2 regions of the Paenibacillus sp. p3-SID1389 genome follow, and region 2 is predicted to be linked to the other one. Evidence: predicted binding sites of a transcription regulator. Region 2 holds the regulator's gene; the other holds the start of a gene.
The links. The regulator Rex, encoded in region 2, represses fermentation and respiration genes when NADH is low (regulators of the CRP and FNR family bind a similar motif). The targets are predictions, from matches to a motif close to TTGTGAAATATTTCACAA.
Positions count from the first base shown of each region.

Region 1: the regulator Rex is predicted to act here: its motif matches at 2,825-2,842, upstream of M3G15_RS11235 (DUF1641 domain-containing protein).

Region 1 covers NZ_JALXVO010000022.1:35,708-41,780, reverse strand. Annotated here, with positions in the region: gene gdhA (NADP-specific glutamate dehydrogenase) at 1-1,021, shown strand, start outside; gene M3G15_RS11240 (NAD(P)/FAD-dependent oxidoreductase) at 1,094-2,272, opposite strand; gene M3G15_RS11235 (DUF1641 domain-containing protein) at 2,288-2,728, opposite strand; gene gltC (glutamate biosynthesis transcriptional regulator GltC) at 2,948-3,847, opposite strand; gene cydC (thiol reductant ABC exporter subunit CydC) at 4,604-6,073, opposite strand, start outside.
Region 2 covers NZ_JALXVO010000019.1:19,048-25,120, reverse strand. Annotated here, with positions in the region: gene M3G15_RS10145 (cell wall elongation regulator TseB-like domain-containing protein) at 27-512, opposite strand; gene M3G15_RS10140 (amidohydrolase) at 573-1,871, opposite strand; gene M3G15_RS10135 (redox-sensing transcriptional repressor Rex) at 1,868-2,512, opposite strand; gene dinG (ATP-dependent DNA helicase DinG) at 2,553-5,408, opposite strand; gene M3G15_RS10125 (tetratricopeptide repeat protein) at 5,605-6,073, opposite strand, start outside.

The sequences.
Region 1 (6,073 bases), on a different contig from region 2:
CCTTGGGTTTGAACAAATTTTCAAGAACTCGTTGACCGGCCAGCCAATCGGCGGCGGCAAAGGCGGATCTGACTTCGATCCGAAAGGCAAATCCGATCTCGAAGTGATGCGCTTTACCCAAAGCTTCATGACGGAGCTGTCCAAATACATCGGTCCAGACACCGACGTGCCTGCAGGCGATATTGGCGTTGGCGCTCGGGAAATCGGCTACATGTTCGGTCAATACAAACGGCTGTATGGCAATGAAACCGGCGTATTGACGGGGAAAGGCTTGAACTACGGCGGCAGCTTGACGCGGACTGAAGCTACCGGCTACGGGCTGGTTTACTTCACCAGCGAAATGCTGGCGAGTCGGGGCGATAGCTTCGCCGGGAAAACCGTCGTCGTCTCCGGTTCCGGGAACGTATCGATCTACGCGATTGAGAAGGCACAACAGCTTGGCGCGAAGGTCGTAGCTTGCAGTGACTCGAACGGATATGTCTACGACAAGAACGGCATTAATCTTGCAACAGTGAAGCGTTTGAAAGAAGTAGAACGCAAGCGGATCAAGGAATACGTGAACGAGCATCCTACTGCTGAATATGTAGAAGGCTGCCAAAATATTTGGAGCATCCCTTGCGACATCGCCTTGCCTTGCGCAACGCAAAACGAAATCAACGAAGCTTCGGCGAAACTGCTGGTGGCCAACGGCGTCAAATATGTAGCTGAAGGAGCCAACATGCCGTCCACGCTGGAAGCTATCGAAGTTTATCTGAACAATGACGTATACTTCGGACCAGCTAAGGCTGCAAATGCCGGCGGGGTTGCCGTTTCCGCTCTGGAAATGGCACAAAACAGCGCAAGACTCGCCTGGTCGTTTGAGGAAGTGGATGCTAAGCTGAAGGACATTATGCGCAACATCTACCAAAGCAGCGTAAACGCGGCTAAAGAATACGGTTATGACGACAACCTGGTTGTCGGCTCCAACATTGCCGGCTTCCTGAAAGTCGCTGACGCAATGATCGCTCACGGGGTTGTATAAAGAGCATAACGTAAAAAAAAGCGTCGCCCAGAGGATTCATCCTCTTGGGCGACGCTTTGTATTTAAGGAGCTTTAGTAAGCCAATGCATCCAGCGCTTTGATGTGGGACAGATAGCGGATGTTACTTGCTTCCTTCATCAACGTAGCTGGCAACCCGCGCAACTGGGTATTGCTTGCCCCGATGGTCGCTACAGCGTCTTTGCGTCCGAGCGAAGCCAGCGTACCGGAGTTGATCGGGCTGAATGCGTTCATCGTCTTGCCGTTGAGATACGCAAACAGATTGTAACCGATCAGCTCGCCCATTTGCCAAGCGATTTGCGCTGTCGGCGGGTAAGGACGACCGTCCGGACCCATAAATACGGCGCTGTCACCCGCAACGAATACGTCCGGATGGGAGACGGACTGCAGGAATTCATTCACCGAAGCACGGCCGCGGTTCACTTCCAGTCCCGATTCGCCAACTAGCGGATTGCCTTGCACGCCGCCCGTCCAAACGAAGGTGTTGGCCACGATCTTTTGCCCATCCTTGAGATCGATCGTGTTGCCTTCCACATTGGTCACCGGCAAGCCGGTCAAGAACTTCACGCCGCGTTTCTCGAGGCTGGCTGTGGCGCGCTCGATCAACTCGTCCGGCAGCACCGGCAAGATCTTAGGTCCAGCTTCCACGAGCATGAGCTTGATCTCGCTTTGAGGTACGCCGTATTTCTTCGTCAGTTCCGGCAGCTTATCCGCGATTTCGCCAACCAGCTCGACGCCAGTCAATCCGCCGCCGCCGATCACGATCGTAGCATCGGCTTCGTTGCCGCTTGCCGCATATTCGCGAATACGCGATTCGATATGCGCATAAATCCGTTTGGCATCGTCCGCCGATTTCAGCACCATGCTGTGCTTCTCCAAGCCCGGGATGCCGAAATACGCAGTAATGCTGCCCAGACCAACCACAAGGGCGTCATAAGACAACACAGTACCGTCGGAGAGCTTAACTTCTTTTTTGTCGACAGAAAAACTCTCAACCTTAGCGATCCGCAAATCGATGTCTTTGCCTTTAAACAGCTTATCGAGCGGCAAGGACACCGCGCGTTCGGAAATGCTGCCTGCGGCAAGGCGATGCAGCTCCGTAATGATTTGATGCGTCGGATATTGGTTCACCACCGTGATCCGCGCCTGCGATTTATCCATAAACTTACGGGCCGACAATGCGCTGAGTACGCCGCCATAGCCGGCGCCCAAAATTAAAATATGTTTTGACATAATCGTATTCCTCCGTTAGTTTTGTTGGCGGTCCCGTTCACCGGACACTTGAAGATACGCGTTAACGAACCGGAGCAGCTTTTGCGTTTGCGGGTCCTTCAGCATCTTCATCAACCCAAACACGCCAATGACTTCTTGGCTGTCCTCGGCACGATCCTTCGCTTCGATGACGTTAGCCGCCAAATGCTTCACCTTGCCAACAACTGGCCCGGCAATTTCCGAAATGGCGCCTACCGTGTCATTCTTCAGAATTTCATCCGTCGCCACCGCTTTGGCAAAATCATACGTTTTCGTCAAAACTCCAACGAGCTCATTTAATTTGGGAAGCTGCTCAACCAGAGCGGTCAGCGATTGCTGCACCTCCGGCTTCAAGAGCTGCTCCAGGAGCTCCTGCTGCCCACTTGCGGTACCAGCTACGGATTGCTCCGTTTTTGTTTCTGTAACTGTCTCTGACATATTCGATTCTCCTTTGCGATAATCTGAGGATTCGCTAGCCGAACTTCTGTTCAAGCATAGTGTTCCTCCTTTGGATGCCTATAACCCATTTTAAGTTAGTGAAAATTTGCACATCTTAAACCTAAACAATCCGAATAAATTGTAACACATTTTCAAGAAAAAAGGACCGTGCAAGTGACAAAATTCACGGCCCTTATCGATATCATTTTTCGATGAATCCTAATTTCCGCATGACAACGGCAGGTTCTCTTTCAAAAAATCATAAAACAGCTTTTCCGTCGGCGCGAGCTCGCGATTCGCCGGAATGATCACCCCAACGTCCCGGGTGACCTGAGGCTCCATCATCGGCAGCGACACGATCGTGGAAGGAATATGCTCGCCGAGCGCAATCTCCGGAAGCAACGTCAACCCCAGCCCGGCGGACACCAGCCCCTTAATCGCGTCCAGATCATCCCCTTCAAACGACACCTTTGGTTGAAATCCGATTTTGTCGCAGGCGTCCACCACGATTTCCCGCAGAACAAAGCCTTTCGGGAATAATACGAATACATCCTCCCGCAGTTCGTCCAGCCCCACGGATTCACGGTCAGCCAAGCGATGTCCGGCAGGCAACAGCACCTTGAACTTTTCGCGGAATAACATTTCCCCTGTGACTTGGGGTTCCCCTTGGGGCACCGGACCAATCATGGCCAGATTCATCAAGCCGCCGCCGACCCAGTCCAGCAGCTCCCGATACGACCCATGCTGCAGTTGAAAATGCACCTCCGGATACCGGCGCCGAAACGCCGACACCACCGTCGGCACCAGGTTGGCCGCCAGACTGCTCGGGAAACCGATGCGGACCGTCCCGCGCTCCGGATCCAGATACTCGTTAATTTCCTGTCGCGCCTGCTCAAGGACCTTCATCATTTGCTCCATATGCTGCAGGAACTGCCGGCCGATGGGTGTCAGCTTCACCTTCCGGCCTTCATGGACAAACAGATCGACGCCTAGCTCTGCCTCCAGCTTAAAGATTTGCCGACTGACCGCCGACTGCGACACATGCAGCGCATACGACGCTTCCGTCACATGCTCCAGCTTGGCCGCCTCGATAAAGTATTGGATTTGTCTGAGCTCCATCCCCTCACCCCGTTAGCTGCATTTTTCAGGCTATACCCGATTGGGATTGACCAAACCCAAACTCTTATAGCTTACACCTCATGTAAATATATTAAGAACCATTATATCGGCTCCCTTGTGAAAACGGAAGCAGAAAAGGCTATTTATTGAGTAATATAACTAGTCCCTTCCTATAGTGGTTATAGTGGTGCCCGAAACGGGGGCTGATGAGCCAAGCGGGGCGACAGACGGGCAAAGTGAAGTTGCAGTTACGCAAAGTGAGGCGCTGACAGTAAAGCGAAGCCGCTGATGAGCAAGGTAGGGCCGCATGAGCTGCAGACGAATAAAGTGTGGTGACAAACAACCTAAGTAAAGACACCAAAACGACCCATGCGAGACACCACGACGCCCCAATCCAGACTACAAAAACTCCCCAAACACCTCAGACGTTCCAACCAAGGATGCAGGCGACTGAAGTGAAGCGCAAACGCCCTCTAAACGACCCTCCAAATGTAAAAGTACAGTTCATTTCACCCATTTTGACCGAAAAAAGGCGAATGGGATGTAAAAGTGCAGTTCATTTCAACGATTTCGTGGTTCCAGGGCAAAATTAGCCGAAATCAACTGCACTTTTGCAGCTCAAAGGGCTCATCGGCCGGAATTTGGCGGAAATCAAATGTACTTTTGCAGTTCGGACATCTTGCTATACTTTTCTTAAATCTAAAAAACGGCGATGCCGGTTTCCCTTGCATCGCCGCCTTATTTTTAGTATGTGTCTTACTCCTCCGGACAATCCAGCCGGTACAAATTGCGGTACCGCGGTTCACGGGCTAGCAGCTCCGCATGGCTGCCGCGCATCACGATCCGTCCGTGCTCCATGAACACGATCTCGTCCATCTTTTCGGCACCAACAAGGTGGTGCGTCACCCAGATGAGCGACTTGCCCTGCGTCGAGCAGAAGATCGTCGCCAGCAGCTCGCGTTCCGTGCGCGGATCGAGGCCGACGGTTGGCTCATCGAGGATGAGCACAGGCGTATCCTGCAGGAGGATCCGCGCCAGGGCGACGCGCTGCCGTTCGCCGCCGGAGAACCGCTGGCCGGTCTCACGCATCGGCGTGTCCAGCCCCTGCGGCAGCGCCGCAATCAACGGGCCGAGCTGCGCCGCCTGCGCGGCCCGCGCGATCTCCTCGTCCGTAGCCGTAGGCCGGCCGAGCCGGATGTTGTTCGCCACCGTGGTGTCGAACAAGTGGGGGCTTTGATTCAGCACGGAGATGACTTCCGGCATCCGCTCGCCGTAGGCGGCGGCTGGGATGTCGTTAATTTCGACCGTGCCTGCGCTTGGGGCAAGCGCCCCCTGGATCAGCTTCAGCAGCGTCGACTTCCCGGCGCCGCTGCGGCCGATCACCATCACCCGCTTGCCCTGCGGGATGTCCAGCGAGACGCCGTCCACGGAATCGGCGTCTTCCGCGGCGTAGGCGAAGCGGACGCCGCGCAGCCGCACCTCGGCGGTGCGGGAAACTCCGCCCGCCACAGCCAGCCCAGCGCCGCCGCCCCCGGTCACGCCGGGGCGGATCGGCCCACCCGCTGCGCCTGGACGCGGGCCACCCGCCGCCGCTGGGCTCGCGCTGGCGCTGTCGCCGCCCGAGATCCGGGCGAGCCGGTCCAGCGACACGCGGTATTGCGGCGTGCGCTCCACCGCTTCGGACACCGGCAAGAACGCGTCCGACAGCGGGAACACGATCAGCACAAACGCCGCAATCAGCGTGGCATCGATCCGACCGGCCGCCGCTTCGCCGCCGGCCCAATACACCATCGATACGACGACGAGGCCCACGACGAAGTGGCCGATAAAGCTGCGCCAGCGGGCCCAAGCCCGCAGCTTGCGGTCCTTGCGCGCCACCGCGACCTCATCCTCCGCATAGGAAGCAAGGAACTCCGCCGAACGGCCGCTGATCACCCAATCGCCGATCCCCATGACGGCATCGGTCAGCTTCTGGTACAGCCCGTTCCGTTCTTGCTTGACCTCCTCGTTCGTCCGCTTCGTCAACCGCAGCGAAATGTACGGGAGCACGACGACGAGCACAAGGATATACGCAGCTAACAGCAGTGAAAACGTCACGTCGAACACGCCCATGGCCACGATCACGGCCGCATAGAGGATCAACGCCACTACGCTCGGAAAGACGGTGCGGATATACACGTTCTGCAGCTGCTCAATATCATCGGCAAGGGCGCCAAGAATATCGCC
Region 2 (6,073 bases):
TTTATGATTGATCCATAGCCCCCCTGTCAGCGGTTCGGCAGGGTGAACACTTCCGGCAAAGCTTCGCCGGTCGTGAAACTGAAAAACCGATAATAATGGTGGTCCTTCTCTTTATAGAACAGCTGCCACACCAATTGGTTATTGTATATGCCTGGCAGCAGCCGAACCACCCGGATCCCCGGCAACGATTGTTTGATGATCTCACGCATTTGGCTCTCGGACTTGCCATCGGACAGCAAGCGTACCTCTGGATCATGTCCTTCCCTTAACCAGACCATCATTTGGCGGCCGGATGCATCCTCCCCTTGCACGACCCAGGTAACTTCATCCCATACCGACTTCCAAACCTTGTCGCCCCGGACGAGATCCGTCTCCTGCTTCGCCTGCTGGATAGCGGCTCTTTCGGCTTTCCACGTATCCTCATGAATGTATAGATAAAACCGGTGGAGACCCAGGAGCACGATCAACAGAATCACGAGGGACAGCAGGATCCATTTCGTTCGCTTCCTCAAGCTACTCTTCCTTTCCCTTCCTAAGCAAGCAGCCTCCTTCAGGAAACCGCGCGCCGCTCATTATCGTGCCAACAGTCCCTCAAACGCCGCTTGCGCCTCGTAGCGGATGCGTTCTTCATCCAGTGTCAGACAAGCACCGTGCTTGACTACCTGCTTACCGTTGACCCAGACATGCTCTACATCTTTGGCGCCAGCGGAATAAACGGTATGGGAGATATAATCCGTTCTCGGCAGGAAATGGGCTTGCTCCGTATTTAAGGCGATGATATCCGCCTTCATGCCAGCAGCCAGCTTGCCTGTATTTTGCAAGAAGACCGATTTCGCGCCGTATTCCGTCCCCATTTTCAGAGCTTCCAGCGCAGGAACCGCCGTTGGATCGCCGGATACGCCTTTATGAATCAGCGCAGCCAAACGAATCTCCTCCAGCATATCCAGGTTATTATTGCTCGCCGGACCGTCAGTACCCAGCGATACAACTACGCCCTTCTTCAGGAGTTCCGGTACGCGGGCGACCCCGCTGGCCAGCTTCAGGTTACTGCCTGGGTTATGCGAGATGGTAACGCCGTGCGCTGCCAAGATGTCGATTTCCTCGTCCGTCAAATGCACAGCGTGGGCAAGCAGGGTCGGGCGGGAGAACATCCCCAGCTTCAGCAAATGTTCTACCGGGCGGACGCCGTAATCGTTAACGTTCTGCTCTACCTCGGCGCGCGTCTCCGACATATGCGTGTGCATCGGCAAATCGAGATCATGGGCAGCTTGCACAAATTTCTCGATAAAGGCTGGCGGGCAGGTGTATGGTGCATGCGGCGACATCATCGTGGTGATGCGGCCTTCTGCCTTGCCGTGCCAGTTCTGAGCAAACGCGATCGCTTCTTTGAGCTTCTGATCTTGCTCTTCCGGGGAGCACAACCCGATGGCCCCGCGCATCAACACGGCGCGAATACCCGATTCCTCCACGACTTTGGCCACTTCGTCCATGTGATCGTACATATCCAGGAACGTCGTCGTCCCGCCCTTGAGCATTTCCAACACAGATAACGCCGTACCGGCATACACATCCGCCGCAGTAAATTTGGCTTCCATCGGCCACATTTTCTCCTGCAGCCAGGTTTGCAGCACCATATCATCCCCATAGCCGCGCAGCAGCGACATCGCCGCATGGCCATGGGTATTGATCAGGCCCGGCAGGAACAACAACCCTTTGCCGTCCAACGTTTCGGCGCCTTCCACGCCTTCCGGGCGCTCTTCGCCAATATAGCTGATCGTATCGCCCTCAACGAGCATATATCCGTGAATTACAGGACGGTCCGCATTTAAGACGGCAAACGTCCCGTTCTTAATTAACCATTTACGACTCATACGTTGCTTGTTTCCTTTCCGTCTTCCAAGTAGTAAGCCAAGCTCAGCAAATCAGTAGTGAAGTCAGCCGCATGGATCCGAACTTCCGGCGGAACCTTCAGAATCGTTGGCGCGAAGTTCAGAATCGCACCGATTCCGGCGGCAACCAGCTCATCCGCTACGCGTTGCGCCTCCGTATCCGGCACGGTGATGATGCCGATGCGGATATTTTTCGCCCGGACGGTTTCCGCCAGCTCTTCGATCGGCTGAATCGTGATGTTGTTGATCTGCTTGCCGATCTTAGCCGGTGAAGCGTCGAACACCGCAACAATCTTCATATTATCCTTCAAATACGCATTATAATTCGAAAGGGCTTGCCCCAGATTCCCGGCACCCACCAGCGCGACGTTAATCTGTTGGTCCAGATTGAGAATTTGTTGAATTTTTTCAATCAAATAAGCGACATCGTAGCCGATCCCCTTCCGGCCAAAATCGCCGAAATAAGCCAAATCCTTACGGATTTGCGCCGGATTGAGATCCAGCTTCTGTCCGAGCTCCTGGGAGGACACCGTTGGCACCTCCCGTCGGCTGAGTTCATTTAAGAAACGCAGGTAAACCGGCAGTCTGCGGACGACAGCGTCCGAAATTTTATCTGACTTCATGCTTGTTCCCCCTATTCTTCAATGCGATCTATGAAGCGGCTTAGGCTTCGGGATTTAACCATTCCGAGATGCGCGGAACCATCTGAGTTAATGGCATATGCTCCATCTTCGGTCCGGGCAAAGAGTATAAGAAATATTTTCCATAATAAGATTCCAGGATCCGGGTATCATAAACGATCACGATGCCGCGGTCCTGCGACGAGCGGACAAGTCGTCCGAATCCTTGCTTAAAGCGGATAACCGCTTGCGGGACGGACAGTTTCATGAATGGATTCTTCTTCTCCCGCTGCAGGCGTTCGCTCTTCGCTTCCATCAGCGGGTGGTTTGGCGGCTGGAACGGCAAGCGTACGATCGCTAAACTGGTCAGCGCCTCGCCAGGAATATCCACCCCTTCCCAAAAGCTGCTTGTCCCGAGCAGCACCGATGCGCTGTTCCCTTGGAACCGTCGGGTCAGCTTGGTGCGGCTGCCGCTGTCCATCCCTTGCCCGATCACCGTGATTCCCTCCGCTGCGAGCAGTTCCTTCAGCGGGTCATACACCTGCCTGAGCATCCGATAGGATGTAAACAGCACCAGCATGCGACCTTGCGTCGCCACCGCGGCATCCGCCAGCGATTGCACCAGCGTATGAATGAAATGGTCATCCCCCACGCTGCCCTTCACACTTGGAAAATCGCGCGGGATCACCAGCAACGCCTGATCGCGGTAGTTAAACGGCGAGGGCAGCATCGCTGTGATCAACCGATCCTCTTCCGCCGCCTCAGTCAAGCCAAGCTGCTCGATCATATATTGGAACGATTTATCCACCGATAAAGTCGCGGACGTCATAACGACACTCTTCTTCCGGTCGAAGAAAAATTGCTTCAATTGAGCGCTGACGTCAATCGGCACCGCATACATCTGGAGCGACCGGCTACGGAAGTTCCCGTTCGCCTCCATCCAATAGACGGTGTCCTCGCTCTCCAACTTCATGAAGAAGCGCAGCGCTTCCCGTTCCCCGGCTAAATCTTTAAACAAGCCGCTGATATCGGTGATCAGGCTCTCCGCTGCATAATCGTCCTGCTCTTCTCGGATTTCGGACAGGAGGCGCTCCCCTTTCCGAAGCACGTCGCCAAGACCTACGTAAATTTGATTTTCGAGCGCGGTCAGCGTCTCCCAATCCTTTGGTTTTCGATTCGGCAACAGCCGGTACACGAATTGCCCGGGATCGCCAGGGGCGGCGTCGCTGCGGTCAGGCATCAAGCTGAACAGCAGCTCGCTGAGCTTGTCCCAGCTCTCCTTCACGTCCACCAGCGTTGGATAGATTCCGTCGATGACTGAGCACCATTCTGAGGCTTTCTCCGCGCCCGACGCTTCAAGCGAGCTGCGAAGGTTGGCCAGCTGCCCCGTCTTGCTGTCTTTAAATAACCGGGTCAGCGTATGCACGACCGTAAAATACTTCATATGAATCCCCAAATGCTTGCCGGCCACATCCTCTAAATGATGCGCTTCATCGATAACCAGCCGCTCGTAACCCGGCAGCAGCTGATGCCCCGCCTGGATGTCCGTAAACAGCTTAGAGTGGTTCGTAATGACCACGTCCGCGACACCGGCTTCGTGTTTTGCGCGATGATAGAAGCATTTGCGGAACCAAGGACAGGATCGGCCTAAGCAGGATTCCGACTCACTGGCCACCGTCTCCCATAAATCACCGCCGCGATTGCCGAGATTCAGCTCTTCGTCATCGCCGCTTTCCGTTTGGGTAAGCCATACGACCATTTGCGCGGCCGTCATCACCTCTTCTTTAGGTGTTGAGAAGTCTTTTCTATTTATTTTATGTTCAAATTTGCGCAAGCACAAATAATGCTGCCTACCTTTAAAAACGGCTGCACGAAACGGAAAAGGCACGACCTCCGTCAACAACGGCACATCGCGCTCCCTAAGCTGCTCCTGCAGGTTGATGGTGTGCGTGCTGACCATGACCTTCTCTTCGTTCTTGACGCTGTGGTAAATGGCCGGCAGCAGATATCCTAAGGATTTGCCCGTTCCCGTTCCAGCTTCAACAAGCAAATGCTTGTCTTCCTCAAAAGCCCGCATGACCTCATTCAGCATCATGTTCTGGGCTTCCCGCTCCTCATACTGCGGCAAACGCTCCCGCAATCGTTCCCGGACCTGCTCCATAAACTGCTCGAAGGTCACGCCCGCCAGCGGATTGCGCTCCGTGCTGTCCCTTGGCGCTTCAATGTCAAGCCAATCTTCAACCTGCAAGGCGAATTGGCGGTAGTATACAAAGCCGTCTTCGCTTGGCAGCGCTTCGCGCTCCTTCTCCTGCACCATGGCATCAAAAAACCACCCGAGATCGCTGTCCTCACCTGCAAACAGATCGGCCAAACGCTGTAAGGTCAGCAGCGGCAGTCGGTCACATTCCTCCAAGCATTTGAGGAAAATCAGCGCCGTCGCCAGCGCGTCACTGTCCGCCTGGTGCGGACGCTCATGCTCCACCTCGAACTCCGCCGCCACCATCCCCAGCTGGTAAGAAGTCAGCGAAGGGAACAGGATTTTCAAGAAATCCATTGTGTCCAGGATCCGTCCGGTGAACGGCAAGTAGCCCGTTTTGTCCAAGGCGCTCTGCAGATAATTAAAATCAAATGCTACGTTGTGCCCAACCAACACGACGTCGTTCAGGAGTGGAACCATCTCCATCATCACTTCGTCCAGCTCCGGCGCATCCTTCACATCCTCATCGGTGATGCCCGTTAACCCCGTAATAAACGGTGGGATCGGAACGCCTGGCTTGACGAAGGAACGATACACCTGAGAAATCGATCGATCCGGCTCTATAATGGCAAGTCCCACTTGAATAATATCATCGGAGGACTGGTTACCCGTCGTTTCAAAATCAAGCACAGCATATTTCATTGCAATTAGTTGTCCCTTCATTCCAGTCTCTTTACAGCATAACAGAAGATAGCCAATTTGAAAATTAATACAAACCATATCTGTAATAAAAATCACAAAACAAAACAAGCGATGCGCCGCCATGAGCGGTGTTCGCATCGCTTCCAAAAACATGCCGTAAATAAGTGCGTGACCTGCAGTTAATGAATCATAAATCCTACAATAGCGAAGTCAACTCGGGACCGTAATGCAGTTTACCTGTACTGTTCGCACAAGCCTCCAAATTGGCCAACGGCTCGGGCAAGGACGGATCGCTGTGATGAGCCAACTTGAAGTACTCTTTTGCCTTCTCAAATACGCCCTTGTGCGCCTCGATACACCCCAGCGCGTTGTATATAATGGAACGCAGCCGCTTGTTCGCAGCCTTTTCCAGCACGATCCAGAAATGCTTGGCGGCTTTGTCAAATTGCTCGAGGTGCAGATGGCACATCCCTAGATAAGTCCGAGCCAACACGCTGTCCGTAAATTGCTTCACCACCTGCTCAAATTGAGCAGAAGCCTGGGGAAACATCAGCAGCTTGTAATACCCTTGGCCTTTCACAAAGGCGGGGTCATCCAATTCAGGAAGATCGGGGGTCTCTCTGGACTCCAGGCTCCGGAACGCATGGCGTAAATATCCCATTTTC